Regions from separate parts of the Bradyrhizobium sp. JR4.1 genome, predicted to be linked through region 1. Evidence: predicted binding sites of a transcription regulator. Region 1 holds the regulator's gene; each other region holds the start of a gene.
What was found. The regulator PhoB, encoded in region 1, activates phosphate uptake and scavenging genes when phosphate is short. The targets are predictions, from matches to a motif close to TGTCATNNANCTGTCAT.
Positions count from the first base shown of each region.

Region 2: a site for PhoB is predicted at 2,308-2,324, ahead of phnC (phosphonate ABC transporter ATP-binding protein). Genes of this name have one in related genera too.
Region 3: a site for PhoB is predicted at 1,654-1,670, ahead of pstS (phosphate ABC transporter substrate-binding protein PstS). Genes of this name have one in related genera too.
Region 4: a site for PhoB is predicted at 2,154-2,170, ahead of ugpB (sn-glycerol-3-phosphate ABC transporter substrate-binding protein UgpB). Genes of this name have one in related genera too.

Region 1 covers NZ_JBEPRY010000001.1:555,651-559,199, forward strand. Annotated here, with positions in the region: gene ABIB90_RS02805 (GcrA family cell cycle regulator) at 137-649, shown strand; gene phoB (phosphate regulon transcriptional regulator PhoB) at 869-1,576, opposite strand; gene phoU (phosphate signaling complex protein PhoU) at 1,600-2,316, opposite strand; gene pstB (phosphate ABC transporter ATP-binding protein PstB) at 2,328-3,149, opposite strand; gene pstA (phosphate ABC transporter permease PstA) at 3,146-3,549, opposite strand, start outside.
Region 2 covers NZ_JBEPRY010000001.1:261,868-265,416, reverse strand. Annotated here, with positions in the region: gene ABIB90_RS01390 (DUF1045 domain-containing protein) at 1-394, opposite strand, end outside; gene ABIB90_RS01385 (alpha-D-ribose 1-methylphosphonate 5-triphosphate diphosphatase) at 413-1,606, opposite strand; gene ABIB90_RS01380 (LbetaH domain-containing protein) at 1,603-2,262, opposite strand; gene phnC (phosphonate ABC transporter ATP-binding protein) at 2,446-3,255, shown strand; gene phnD (phosphonate ABC transporter substrate-binding protein) at 3,319-3,549, shown strand, end outside.
Region 3 covers NZ_JBEPRY010000009.1:27,085-30,633, forward strand. Annotated here, with positions in the region: gene ABIB90_RS19310 (FAD-binding oxidoreductase) at 1-289, opposite strand, end outside; gene hisC (histidinol-phosphate transaminase) at 512-1,564, shown strand; gene pstS (phosphate ABC transporter substrate-binding protein PstS) at 1,714-2,769, shown strand; gene ABIB90_RS19325 (ABC transporter permease) at 2,997-3,549, shown strand, end outside.
Region 4 covers NZ_JBEPRY010000001.1:1,014,108-1,017,656, forward strand. Annotated here, with positions in the region: gene ugpA (sn-glycerol-3-phosphate ABC transporter permease UgpA) at 1-723, opposite strand, end outside; gene ugpB (sn-glycerol-3-phosphate ABC transporter substrate-binding protein UgpB) at 771-2,087, opposite strand; gene ABIB90_RS04880 (Smr/MutS family protein) at 2,385-2,975, opposite strand; gene mltA (murein transglycosylase A) at 2,972-3,549, opposite strand, start outside.

The DNA.
Region 1 (3,549 bases):
GTACCGGCGTAAACGTTCGGGCGTTCAAGACGCGCCCGGCGAGCCTTAAGGGATTCTGGCGGCACGGGTTTTTGAAGGCTTAGGCATTCGCTGCGAGGCCCCAGGATGGCTGGCGCGCAGCGAGGGAAAGGGTGCAATGACGGTTTTGACCTGGTCCGATGATCGCGTCGAGCAGCTGAAAAAGCTCTGGGAGGCCGGACTTTCGGCCAGCCAGATCGCGGCGGAGCTCGGCAATGTGACCCGCAATGCCGTGATCGGCAAAGTGCACAGGCTCGGCCTCTCGGGCCGCGCCAAGAGCCCATCATCGGCAGCGCCCCGGCCGCGCAAGGCGCGCCCCGCGCAGCACATGATGCGGGTGAGCCGCCCGATCTCGCGCGGCAACACCGCGCTGGCGCAGGCCTTCGAGGTCGAGGCTGAGCCGGATCCGGTCACCTACGACAACGTGGTGCCGATGAGCCAGCGGCTGTCGCTGCTCGAATTGAACGAGGCGACCTGCCACTGGCCGGTCGGCGATCCCTCGAGCCCGGACTTCTTCTTCTGCGGTGGACGGGCGCTGTCCGGCCTGCCCTATTGCGCCCAGCACTCGCGTGTTGCGTACCAGCCGGCGTCGGATCGGCGCCGCGCACCGGTGAAGCCGGGTCCGCGGTAATCACGGCAAGTCGTCGCGCAAAGACAGTTCAATAATTTCAGTGTCGTCCTGGCGAAAGCCAGGACCCATACTCCGAGCACGAAGTAGTCGTGCGAAAGGGGTAACTCGGAGTCTTCGCCAAACCACTCCCTGTGGTTATGGGTCCCGGATCAGCGCTCGCTTGTCCGGGACGACATCGGAGAATGCAGGGACAGCTCGCCAACAAACAAGCCTGCAACCCTACACCTGCTCCGCCTTCGCAAACCGATCATCCAGCGCGTAGCCGGCGCCGCGGACGGTGCGGATCGGGTCTTGCTCGCGGCCGAGATTGAGCAGCTTGCGCAGGCGGCCGATATGCACGTCGACGGTACGCTCGTCGATATAGATGTCGCGGCCCCAGACGCTGTCGAGCAGTTGCTCGCGCGAGAACACCCGGCCCGGGTGCTCCAGGAAGAACTCCAGCAGGCGATATTCGGTCGGACCGAGATCGATCGGCCGGCCTGAGCGCGCCACGCGGCGCTTGTCACGGTCGAGCTCGATGTCGCCAAAAGCAAGCACGGTGGCGAGCCGCTCGGGGCTCGCGCGCCGCAGCAGGCCCTTCACGCGCGCCAGCAGCTCCGGCACCGAGAACGGCTTGACGATGTAATCGTCGGCGCCGGTCGCAAGACCCCGCACCCGCTCGCTCTCCTCGCCGCGCGCGGTGAGCATGATGATCGGGAGCTGCTTGGTCTCGGGACGGGTGCGAAGCCGCCGGCACAGTTCGATGCCCGACAGGCCCGGCAGCATCCAGTCGAGCACGATCAGATCGGGGATGTGCTCCTTGAGGCGGGTGTCGGCGTCGTCGCCGCGCATCACCGTCTCGACGTCATAGCCGTCGCCTTCGAGGTTGTAGCGGAGAAGCTCGGTCAGGGCTTCCTCGTCCTCAACCACCATAATGCGTGCGCCCATCGGGTCGTCGCTCCCTTAAGTCTTCAGGTGTTCGGTACCGTGTTGGCGAAGGTCGTCATGTCGCCCTTCGGCCGCTTGTCGGTGATCGCCTGGCCCTCGATCATGTAGAACACGGTCTCGGCGATGTTGGTGGCGTGGTCGCCGATCCGCTCGATGTTCTTGGCGCAGAACATCAGGTGAATACAGAACGAGATGTTGCGCGGATCCTCCATCATGTAGGTGAGGAGCTCGCGGAACAACGAGGTGCAGATGGCGTCGACTTCCTCGTCGCCCTTCCACACCGCCATCGCCGCCGGCAAATCATGCGCGGCATAGGCGTCCAGCACCGACTTGACCTGCTGCTGCACGAGGTCGGTCATGTGCTCGAGGCCGCGGAACAGCTTGAGCGGATGGAAGTCCGTTTCCAGCGCCGCGACGCGCTTGCCCATGTTCTTGGCGAGGTCGCCGATGCGCTCGAGATCAGTCGCGACGCGCATGGCGCCGACGATCTCGCGCAGATCGACCGCCATCGGCTGGCGGCGGGCGATGGTGAGCACCGCACGCTCCTCGATGCGCTTCTGCAGCGCGTCGAGCTCGGTGTCGATGGCAACGACGCGCTGGCCGAGCGGGACGTCGCGGCGGATCAGCGCGTCGACGGACTCGACGATCATGCGCTCGGCGATGCCGCCCATCTCGGCGACCAGGCGGGTGAGTTCCTGGAGGTCGGTGTCGAAAGCCTTTGCGGTATGTTCGGAAGCCATGTCGCGTCTCCTCAGCCGAACCGGCCGGTGATGTAATCCTGCGTGCGCCGGTCGGTCGGCGACGTGAAGATCTTGCTGGTGTCGTCGAACTCGATCAGCTCGCCGAGATACATGAAGGCGGTCTTGTCGGAGACGCGCGCCGCCTGCTGCATGTTGTGGGTGACGATCGCGATCGTGTAATCCTCGGACAGCTCCTGGATCAGCTCCTCGACCTTGGCGGTCGAGATCGGGTCGAGCGCCGAACAGGGTTCGTCGAACAGGATCACCTCGGGCCGCACCGCGACGGTGCGGGCGATGCAGAGGCGCTGCTGCTGGCCGCCGGAGAGCGACAGGCCGGAGGCGTTGAGCTTGTCCTTGACCTCGTTCCACAGCGCGCCGCCGCGCAGCGCCTTCTCGACGCGGCCGTCCATTTCGGACTTCGAGATCTTCTCATACAGGCGGATGCCGAACGCGATGTTCTCGTAGATCGTCATCGGGAACGGCGTCGGCTTCTGGAACACCATGCCGACGCGGGCGCGCAGCAAATTGAGGTCCAGCTTGCCGTCGAGGATGTTGGTCTGGTCGAGCATCAGCTGACCAGTGGCGCGCTGGCCGGGATAGAGGTCGTACATCCGGTTGAAGATGCGCAGCAGGGTCGACTTGCCGCAGCCCGACGGACCGATGAACGCCGTGACGCGATTGGCGCCCAGCGTCAGGTTGATGTTCTTCAGCGCGTGGTGCTCGCCGTAATAGAAGTTCAGGTTGCGCACGGTCACCTTCGGGGGCGCCTCCGGCAGCACCGGCGCGTGGGGCAGCCCACCGGCCGCGCTCATCGATACGGAAAGATCACTCATTTTGCGGTCCTCTCGGCGCCAAGGATGCGCGCGCCAATATTAAGGGCAAGAACGGTCAGGGTGATGAGCAGCGCCCCGCTCCAGGCCAATTGCTTCCAATAGGCATAGGGGCTCTGCACGAAGTTGTTGATGGTGACAGGCAGGTTCGCCATCGTCTTATTCAGGCCGAGGCTGAAGAACTGGTTCGACAGCGCGGTGAACAGCAGCGGCGCAGTTTCACCGGCGACGCGAGCGGTTGCGAGCAGCACGCCGGTGATGAGGCCGGAGCGCGCGGCGCGATAAGCGATCCGCTTGATCACCAGCGAACGCGGCAGGCCGAGCGCCGAGGCCGCCTCGCGCAGCGCGTTCGGCACCAGCAGCAGCATGTCCTCGGTCGTGCGCAGCACCACCGGGATCACGA
Region 2 (3,549 bases), 290 kb from region 1:
CGAAGTCGCGCGCGCAATCGGCGGCGAGCTGCTGGAGTTCGCCGACCGGCTCCGCCGGAATGACGGCGATGAAGCCGCTGATGGAATCGACGACCGGGCGGATCACCGGAATTGCGCGTGCCCTGCCGGCGAATGTCGCGCAGGCCGCAACAAGCTCGACCTCGCGCCTGTCGGACGCCAGCGCCATCGGCGCCTTCAGCGTGGCGTGAAAGCCGTATTTGCGGGGATCGGCGGTGACATCACGCCAGTCCGGAGCCGTGCGCAGCGCCTCGTCCGGGAACGGCAGCTCTCGGCCGGTATGCGCATCATAGCCGAGCAGTTCGGCGCCGAAGCGCGAGACGGCGCTGTCGGCACTGGCGGCATGATAGATCGCGTAGCGGGGGAAACTTGTCATCGTTCGAGCATAGCGGGTTTATGCCGCGACGACAGCTTCGCGCGGGGCAGCTGCCATGCCAAGCAACCGCGTCGCGTCGGTGAGATGCACGAGCTTGCCGCCTGATATCACGGCCATCAGCCGCGGCCGCAGCAGCACGCTGTCGTCGACGAGCAGAATGTCCGCGCGCCGGCCTTCCGCGAGCACGCCGCGATCTGCAAGACCGGTCGCGCGCGCGGGCGCGGCGGAGACCAGATTCCAGGCCTCGTTCAGCGGCAGCACGCCATCGGCGGCGAGGCGGAACGCAGCGAGCAGCTGCGCGGGATAGTAGTAGTCCGAGGCCAGCACCGAGCAGAGCCCTTTGGCGATCATGTCGGATGCCTTGGTCCAGCCGGTGTGGCTGCCGCCGCGCACGACGTTCGGCGCGCCGTAGACGATGGCGTCACCATGGCTTGCCGCCGCCCGCGCCGTCTCCTCGTTGATCGGAAATTCCGCGATCGCCACGCCCATGGCGCGAAAGCCCTGGCGCATCGCCGGTGTCGCATCGTCATGTGAGAGCATTCGCACCTCGGCGGCGCGGGCTGTCGCGGCGAGCCGCGACACGGAAGCCGGCACGTCACTGGCGCGGGAGAGCACACGCCCGACCAGCCGGTCGAAATCTTCGCTCGACAGGCCGGTACGCTCCACCATGCGGTTGCGCTTGCGGGGCTTGGCCATGTCCCCCACCGTGCCGTCCATGTGGTCGTTGAAGGCGAACAGGTCGACGCGGCCCTCAGCGAGCCACTGGCTGATCTCGGTTTCGGCATCGAGATTGTAGGTCTCGTGGCGCAGGTGAAAGCGGGTGTCGGCCGCAAATTGCGGGCGCTGCCGTTCGATCGCCTCCATCAGGCCGCGCGCATTGTCGGCGCTGCGCAGGCCCGGCTCCCACGAACAGGTCGTGGCGTGAAACACCGTGGTGATGCCGTTGCCAATCGCCTGGCGGTCGCTGTCGGCGAGCGCGACGTCGATCGGGAAATCGACCCCGGCGCGCGGCATCATCTGTCGCTCGAAGGCATCGCCATGCAGATCGACGATGCCCGGCAGGACCAGCAGATCGCGCGCGTTGATCGCCAGCCGCGCCCGGCTGCGCGAGGCATTGATCTCTGCGATGTCCGTTCCGGACACGAGAAGCGACGTTTCGGCGAACTCGGAGCCGATCAGGGCCCGCCCGCCCTCGAGGAATATGTCTGTCACGCGACCGCGCTTCGTTTGCTGGCAGAAGAGGGTGCCCCTGCTTCGTATGCCGTGAGGAAATCCTCAATCCCGAGCTTGCGGAAATTGGGCAGGGCTTCACGCAACTTGTCGTGATCCCAGTCCCACCAAGCGAGCCTCGCAAGCCGCCCCGCAACCTCTTCCGAGAACCGCCGGCGAACGATGCGCGCCGGATTGCCGGCAACGATGGTGTAGGCCGGCACGTCCTTGGTGACGATGGCGCCGGCCGCGATCACCGCGCCGGTGCCGACGTTGCGGCCCGGCAGCACGATCGCGCCATGGCCGATCCAGACGTCATGGCCGATATGGACGTGATGCTGGCGCCGCCAGTCGAAGAACTCGGTGTCGTCGCTCTCGCCTTCGAAATAGGCGCTCGAACGATAGGTGAAGTGCGCCTGCGTGGCGCGGTGCATCGGGTGATTGCCCGGATTGATCCGCGTCATCGCCGCGATCGAGCAGAATTTTCCGATGGTGGTGTAGGTGATCTGGGCGTCGTTCACGACATAGGAGTAATCGCCCATCGTCACTTCGTGCAGCATCGTGCGGGCACCGACCTCTGTGTAGGCCCCAAGCCTGGTGTCGTGCAGCTTCGCCGAGGGATCGATGGTCGGCTGGACCGAAAGAGCTTTGGCGGCCATGTTGCATCCGAACGAGAGGGCGAGCGTTTCTCTTCGAGCGGCTTGATGACAATGTCATGACGACGCGATGACAGGGGATGAACAGGGGATGAGGTGTGTAGGATCGCCGCAGCGCAACGTCCGTGTCACACAAGTGTCAAGCGCCGGCGTTAGCGGTGGGTCCCAGCTACTCTGGAGCCCTGCATGCTGGTGGTTGAAGGTCTGACGTGTCGCTTCGGCGTGAAAGCCGCGGTGGACGACGCTTCGTTTCAAGTCTCTCCCGGCGGTTTCGTCGGCGTGATCGGACGGTCCGGCGCCGGCAAGTCGACCCTGCTGCGGACCATCAACCGTCTCGCGACGCCTTCGCAGGGACGCATCCTGTTCGACGGACTCGACGTCACCGCGCTGCGCGGCAAGGAGCTGCGGCAGTGGCGGGCGCGCTCGGCGATGATCTTTCAGCAGTTCAACCTGGTCGGCCGGCTCGATGTTCTCACCAACGTCCTGATGGGACGGCTCGCGACGATGCCGGCCTGGCGCTCGCTGTCGCAGACATGGCCCGAGCAGGACAAGGCGCTGGCGATGTCCGCGCTCGAGCAGTTCGATATCGCCCCGCTCGCAGCCCAGCGCGCCGATCAGCTCTCCGGCGGCCAGCAGCAGCGCGTGGCGATCGCCCGCGCCCTGGTGCAGCAGCCCGACATCATTCTCGCCGACGAGCCTATCGCCTCGCTCGACCCGCGCAACACCAAGATCGTGATGGATGCGCTGCTGCGCATCAACAAGCATTTCGGCATCACCGTGCTCTGCAACCTGCATTCGCTCGATCTGGCGCGCAGCTATTGCGACCGGCTGATCGGCATGGCGCAGGGTCGCGTGGTGTTCGACGGCGCGCCGGCCGAGTTGACCGAGCACGTTGCGCGCGAGCTCTACGATCTCGAAGCCGCCGATGTCATGGGCGGCACGCCTGCACCGGTGCGACAGGGCATTCCGGCGCTTGGAACGGCGGCCGCCGCCTGAGCTGCGCCGCTTCAGGACTCACCAGTTTTGCGTCAACCGACCTCAACCAATGAAGAGGCTATCATGATTACTCGCAGATTGATTCTTGCCGGCGCCGCCGCGCTCGCGTTCACGACTTCCGCGTCCGCCGAAGACTGGAAGGCCAAATATCCCGAGCTGACCTTCGCGGTCATTCCGGCGGAAAACGCCTCGGGCGTCACCGAGCGCTGGGCGCCGTTCATGAGCTATCTCTCCAAGGAACTGGGCGTGAAAGTCACGCTGCGCATCGCCAACGACTACGCTGCCGTGATCGAA
Region 3 (3,549 bases), on a different contig from region 1:
GCGTGGCACCGCCCATCAGGCCGGTGTTGCCACCTTGCGGAACGATGGCAATGCCGTTGTCGTAGCAGAGCTTGACGACAGCGGAGACTTCCGCGGTGCTGGCCGGACGCACGATCGCCGCGGCCTGCCCCGCCAGCGTGCCGCGCCAGTCGGTCACGAAGGGCAGCTTGTCCTGTTCGTCCAGGATCAGGCCTTTGTCGCCGACGATGGCCCGCAAGCGGTCGAGAACGGCTGAGGTCACTGGCGCGGTCGGAATCGAGGGAGCGGTGGGAAGGGCTGCACCCGGCATGTGTTCCTCTCTTTTCGGCCGTTCCGCGCCCTGGGGCGCGCCAGCCTTCGTTCTTGTTTTCATTCTGGGCGGTGGTGCGATGACCCTAGCATAGGGGGCGCGCTTGGGAACGTCTCCGGCAGTAAGCCTCGTGCAGATTTGCCTGGAATTGCTGAATGCAGGCGCACTTCCGCGGAGCTCCCGTATACCCTACTGTGCCCGATCACATTCGGATTGGAGATCATGAGCCGTTTCTGGAGTCCGGTCGTCCACACGCTTTCGCCCTACGTCCCCGGCGAGCAGCCCAAGCAGGACGGCATCGTTAAGCTCAATACCAACGAGAATCCCTACCCGCCCTCGCCGCGCGTGCTGGCGGCGATCGCAGCGGCCGTGGAGCGGCTGCGCCTTTATCCCGATCCGCGCGCAACGCGCCTGCGTGAGGCGATCGCGGCCCATTGCGATGTGGCGCCCGAGCAAGTGTTCGTCGGCAACGGCTCCGACGAGGTTCTGGCCCACACCTTCCAGGCGCTTCTGAAGCACGAACCACCGCTTCTATTCCCCGACGTCACCTACAGCTTCTACCCTGTTTATTGCGGCCTCTATGGAATAACGCATGAGGAGGTGCCGCTCGATGCTGCGATGAGGATCGATATCTCCGACTACAGGCGGCCATCGAGCGCCATCCTGCTTTGCAATCCGAACGCTCCTACCGGCATTGCCCTTCAGCGCGACGCAATCGCATCGCTGTTGGCCGAACAGCCGGACCGGCTGGTGGTGGTTGACGAGGCTTATGTCGATTTCGGCGCGGAGAGCGCCGTGCCGCTGGTTGCGCGCCACGACAATCTGCTGGTCATCCAGACCTTCTCGAAGTCGCGCTCGCTCGCTGGCCTGCGGGTTGGTTTTGCCATCGGCCAACGACCGCTGATCGAAGCGCTGGAACGCGTGAAGGACAGCTTCAACTCCTATCCCGTCGATTGCCTCGCGATCGCCGGCGCCGCCGCCGCCATCGAGGACGACGGCTGGTTCCGAGACACCCGTGCCCGTATCATCGCGAGCCGCGAAACCTTGGCCCGCGACCTCAGACAACTCGGCTTCGAGGTGTTGCCGTCGCTCGCCAACTTCGTCTTCGCGCGCCATCGAAGCCGGAGCGGAGCAGATCTCGCGGCAGCGCTTCGCCAGCGTGGCGTTCTGGTCCGGCATTTCGGCAAGCCACGCATCGAGAACTTCCTGCGCATCACGGTCGGAACGGAGGCAGAGTGTGCCCGGCTTGTTGAAGTGCTGCGCGACTTGATCTGATCCGACGCACGCATCGCGGTAGGTGCGCCAAAGGCTCTCGTGCCGACCCTCGTCGTGTGCTGCTCGTGACGCGCCTCACACAAGCAATCGCGACAGTTTTGTGACATAGACCACATCTGCTTCCTGCCCGAGCTGTTAGCGTCGCGCACATGAAGAAACACATCGCACTCCCCATGATCCTCGCCGCTCTGCTCGTCGCTACGCAAAGCCTGGCAGCTGAGACCAAAGGGGCCGGCTCAACTTTCGTTTCGCCCGTGATGGCGAAATGGATCGATGCGTATAAAACGAAGACCGGCAACACCGTCAGCTATCAGGCGGTCGGCTCGAGCATCGGCGTCGGCCTGATCAAGAAAGAGGCCGTCGATTTCAGCGCCAGCGATATGCCGCTCGATCCCAAAGAGCTCGACAAGCTCGGCATGATGCAATTCCCGATCGTGATCGGGGGCGTGGTGCCAGTGGTCAATATCGACGGAGTCAAGCCCGGCCAGATCCGCTTCACCGGCCAGATGCTCGCCGATATCTATCTCGGCAGGCTCAAATCCTGGAACGACCCGGCCATTCGCGCGGTCAACCCCGACATCAGGCTGCCGAACACGCCGATCACGGTGGTCCATCGCATCGACGGATCCGGGACGACATTCAACTGGTCGAACTACCTTTCCAAGGTCAGCCCGCAGTGGAAGACGAGCGTCGGAGAAGGGACCTCCGTCGAGTGGCCGCTTGGCCTCGGCGGCAAGGGCAATGATGGCGTAGCCTCGCTCGTCAGCCTCGTTTCCGGCGCGATCGGCTATCTCGAATACAGTTACGCATTGCAGCGGCTCGACCGGATCTCCTTTGGCCGAGTGCAGAACAGCGCCGGCAATTTCGTCGTTCCCGACGCCACATCGTTCCAGGCTGCGGCCGCGAGCGCGGACTGGAAGGCGGAGAAGGATTTTCATCTCGTGCTCACCAATGCGCCCGGCGAAGACGCCTACCCGATCACGGCCACAACTTTCGTGCTGATGCCGAAGGCGCCCAAATCCGTCGACAGGTCGGCGGCCGCCATCGATTTCGTCCGCTGGTCGCTGAAGAACGGAAAACAGCAGGCCGAGACGCTCAACTACGTTCCGCTGCCGCACGCTTTGGTCGAGCAGATCGAGCATTATTGGCAGCAGAGCATTGGGGCAGCCCCCACGCTCTCGGCATCGGCCAACGTCAAGCGGTGATATCAAAGGGAAGCTGCTGCCAAACGGCCCGCGACTTTGATATCCGGTCGAATTCGGTTTCCAAACCGGTCCGCGCGAGTATTCTGTGACTGGCCTGCTGCCTGGAAGCTTTTCCTGCGGCGGGCCGGGCCACTGGATACTTGCAGGGAATCAGACGTGACGCAGCTCCGCAGTCCTGGAATTGACGGACCCCAGCCATGGCGGCGGGCGCCGAAGCTCAGGCACGGATGAACGAATTCGCGCGATCCATCGGCGCCGCCTTCACGCTGATCGGCGGAGCCGACGCAGAGCTTCTGGGCATCGTCGGACTGTCGGTGCGCGTCAGCCTGACCGCCAGCATTGTCGCGCTTCTGATCGGGGCACCGTTCGGGGCGCTGCTTGCGATCACCCGGTTCCGCGGGCGGCAGGTCATCATCGTTCTCACCAATGCCTTGCTTGGTCTTCCGCCGGTCGTGGTCGGGCTCGCACTCTATCTTATGCTGTCACGATCCGGCCCGTTCGGGGCCGCCGGCCTGTTGTTTACGCCAACGGCCATGGTGATTGCGCAATCGCTGCTCGCCACACCGATCGTGGTCGCGCTGGTGCACCGGCCGGCGAGCCTGCTGTGGGCGGAGTATGGCGACTTGGCGCGGATCGACGGGCTGTCGACGTTGCGCAGCATCGGCTTGCTGTTCGCGCTGGGCCGGACCTCGCTGCTGACGGCCTTTCTAGCAGCCTTCGGGCGCGCGATCGCGGAGGTTGGCGCCATCCTCATCGTCGGCGGCAACATTCGCGGTTTCA
Region 4 (3,549 bases), 460 kb from region 1:
GGGTCCGCCGCGGGTCATAGTGTCAATGATGCCGAACGTGTCGAAGAAGGCGTAGACGATGTTGACCACCAGCAGGAAGAAGATGGTCGGCGATAGCAGCGGGAAAGTCACGGTCCAGAACCGCCGCATCGGACGGGCGCCGTCGATCGCGGCGGCCTCGAACACGCTCTTGGGGATCGCTTGCAGGCCTGCGAGGAAGAACAGGAAATTATAGGAGATTTGCTTCCACGCGGCGGCGAGGATGATCAGCGCCGCGGCCTGGTCGCCGTCGAGCAGCGGATTCCAGTCGATGCCCATGTTGCGCAGATAGCGCGAGAGCACGCCGAGCGAGGGATGCAGCATGAAGATCCAGAGCACGCCGACCACGGGCGGCGCCACCGCATAGGGCCAGATCAGGAGCGTGCGGTAGAGCATCGAGCCACGCAGCGGCTTGTCCGCCATCACGGCGAGCAGCAGCGCGAAGGACAACGACGAGACGGCGATCGCGAACGAGAAGAAGAACGTTCGGACGATCGCCTCGAAATAGGCCGCGTCCTTGAACAGCTCGATGTAATTCTCGAACCAGACAAAGGTGGTCGACAGACCGAAGGCGTCCTGGAGCAGGAAGGACTGGATCACCGCCTGCAGGGCCGGCCAATAGAAGAAAATCAGGACGATCGCGAGCTGCGGCGCAACCAGCGCGTACGGTAACAGCCTTGACTGGAAAATGGCTTGCTTTTGCATGATGCCAGCAGAGCGGCAGGCCGGGTCGCGGCCTGCCGCTCATTGCCTCACTTGACGGCGGTTTTTTCGAACTGCCGCAGCATCGTGTTGCCGCGCTCGACGGCGGAATCCAGCGCCTGCTTGGCGGTCTTCTTGCCGGCCAGCGCCTGCTCGATCTCTTCCGACCAGACGTCACGCAGCTGCACCATGTTGCCGAGGCGCAGGCCGCGCGAGTTCTCGGTCGGCTCCTTGTTGGTCAGCTCGAGCAGCGGGGTCTCGAGATAGGGCTGATCCTTGTAGAAGCCCTCTTCCTTCGCCTTGGCATAGGCCGCCTTGGTGATCGGCAGATAGCCCGAGGCCTTGTGGATATAGACCTGGCGATCGGTGTCCGAGAGGAAGGTCAGGAACTTCGCGACGCCCTTGTATTCCTCGGCCGACTTGCCGCCCATCACCCAGAGCGAAGCGCCGCCGATGATCGAGTTCTGCGGCGCGCCCTTGACGTCGGGATAATACGGCATCGGCACGGCGGTGAAGTTGAACTTGGCCTGCGCCTTGACGTTGCCGAAGAACGCCGACGAGGTCAGGTAGATCGGGCATTCGCCGGAGGTGAAGCGGCCTTCGCCGGTGTTGGTGCGGCCGGCGTAGTCATAGGTCTTGGTCTTCTGCAGCTCGACAAGGGTTTCGAGATGCTTGACCTGAAGCGGTCCGTTGAACTCGAGCACGGTGTCAAAGCCGTCGAGGCCGTTGGCCTTGCTGGCGAGCGGCACGTTGTGCCAGGCCGAGAGCTGCTCGAGATTGACCCATGTGACCCAGGAGCCGGAGAAGCCGCAGGTGTCGTGACCCGCAGCCTTCAGCTTCTTGGCGGCCTCGAACGTTTCGGGCCAGGTCTTCGGAATCTCCACGTTCGCCTTCTTCAGCTCGTCGAGGTTCACCCACATCACAGTCGAGGACGAGTTGAAGGGGAATGAGAGCATCTCGCCCTTCGACGTCGAATAGTAGCCGGTGATGGCGGGCAGGTAGATCTTGGGATCGAACTTTTCGCCGGCGTCCGCCATAAGCTTGTAGACGGGCTTCACGGCGCCGGTCGCAGCCATCATGGTCGCGGTGCCGACTTCGAACACCTGCATGATGTGCGGCGCGTTGCCGGCGCGGAACGCCGCGATGCCGGCGTTCATCGTATCGGGGTAGTTGCCCTTGTAGGTCGGGATCACCTTGTAGTCGCTCTGCGACGCGTTGAAGTCGGTGGCGAGCTTGACGATGACGTCATTGTTGGCGCCGGTCATCGCGTGCCACCACTGGATTTCGGTCGCGGCCAAGGCCGGCGAGGCCGATAGTCCAACCGTGAGCGCAATAGCGGCAGCCGCTCCAAAGTGTCTAAGAGCCATCAAGTAAACCTCCCTTGGCCGTTCTCTTGGGCCGTCAAAAATGATCGCTTGCGCTAGCAGCGCCATATGACGTTCACATGACTGTGTAAGCGGCCGAAACGAAAGCGGCAAGCGCGGCAAAAGGGAAGCCGTCAAATAGGCGAATGCCGCGAGCGGCGTCCTCCGTTCGCGGTGCAGCATTCGGGAGTGATGGGTTGGTCGCTACGTCTTCAGCAGAATAGTGAAGCAGACGATCGTCCCGCGGGCTCCGAAACCTCACCCGCAAGGCACGCGGGAGAGGTCGCAGCGAGCCCGCGGTTAGAATCTCGCCCGCCTGATCCGCACGTAAAGCGCGCCCTCGCCGCCATGGCCGATACCGGCTTCCTCAAAGCCGACCACAAAAGCCCGGAATTCCGGCAGGCTCAGCCATTCCGGCACCTGGCGGCGCAGCACGCCGCTTTCGCCGCCGCTTCGGCCCTTGCCGGTGATGACGAGCACGAAGGTCAGGCCGTCATGATGAGCGCGGTGCAGAAATCCGGTCAGTGCGCGATGCGCGCGCATCTGGGTCATGCCGTGCAGATCGAGCCGCGCCTCGATCTCGCTGCGCCCGCGCGACAACTTTGTGCGCTCGCGCTTGCCGAGCGGCGCGAGCGGCGGCACCGCCGGCTTCGCTGCACGCAGTGCCGGGGCAGCGGCAATCGGACGTGGTGATGGCGCAGGCCGCGTGGGGGGCGCTGCGGGGGAAGGCTCGGTGCGCGGCGCAGCTTGCGCCTTCACCGCACGAGGCTTCCTCAGCGGCTTGACCTGCTTTGCGACCGTATCCCACAGCGCGCGCTCTTCTTCGCTCAGCGCGCGACGGCGCGGCGAGGGACGAGGCTCCAGCACGGGCGGACGGGACGATCGCTTCATTGCTGCCGATGGGAACGATTTTTCACCGGCCGCCGCGGCTCCTGAACCGGCTCGATCACGGGACGCGGCACCGGCAGCGGGACTGGACCGGCGACAGCGACCGTCTCGCTCCTGCTTTGCGCCTCGGCTGCCGCCGGCTTGTCCTTCGCGGGCTCTGTTTGCGGAAACAGCTTCGCGATCTTCTCCGACGGCCGCGGGTCCGGCACCGGCAGCCGCGCGGCACGCGCCGTCGGATCGAGACCCTTCGGCACCAGCATCACGAAATGCATGGCATGGCGCAGACGCCCGGAGACGCGGCCGGCCTCCTGGCCCGCGCCGAAATAGAGATCGGCGCGCGCCGGACCGATGATGGCCGAGCCGGTGTCCTGCGCGATCATCAACCGATGGAACGGCGTCTTCGCGCGTTCGGAATCGATCGGCAACTCGCCTTCGATGAAAAACGGCGTGCCGTAGACGTGGAGCGATTTGTCGACTGCGATCGAGCGGCCGGCCGTCAGCGGAATGCCCTGCGCGCCGACGGCCTCCTCCTTGTCGGACAGATTGACCTCGCGGAAGAAGATGTAGGAGCGGTTCT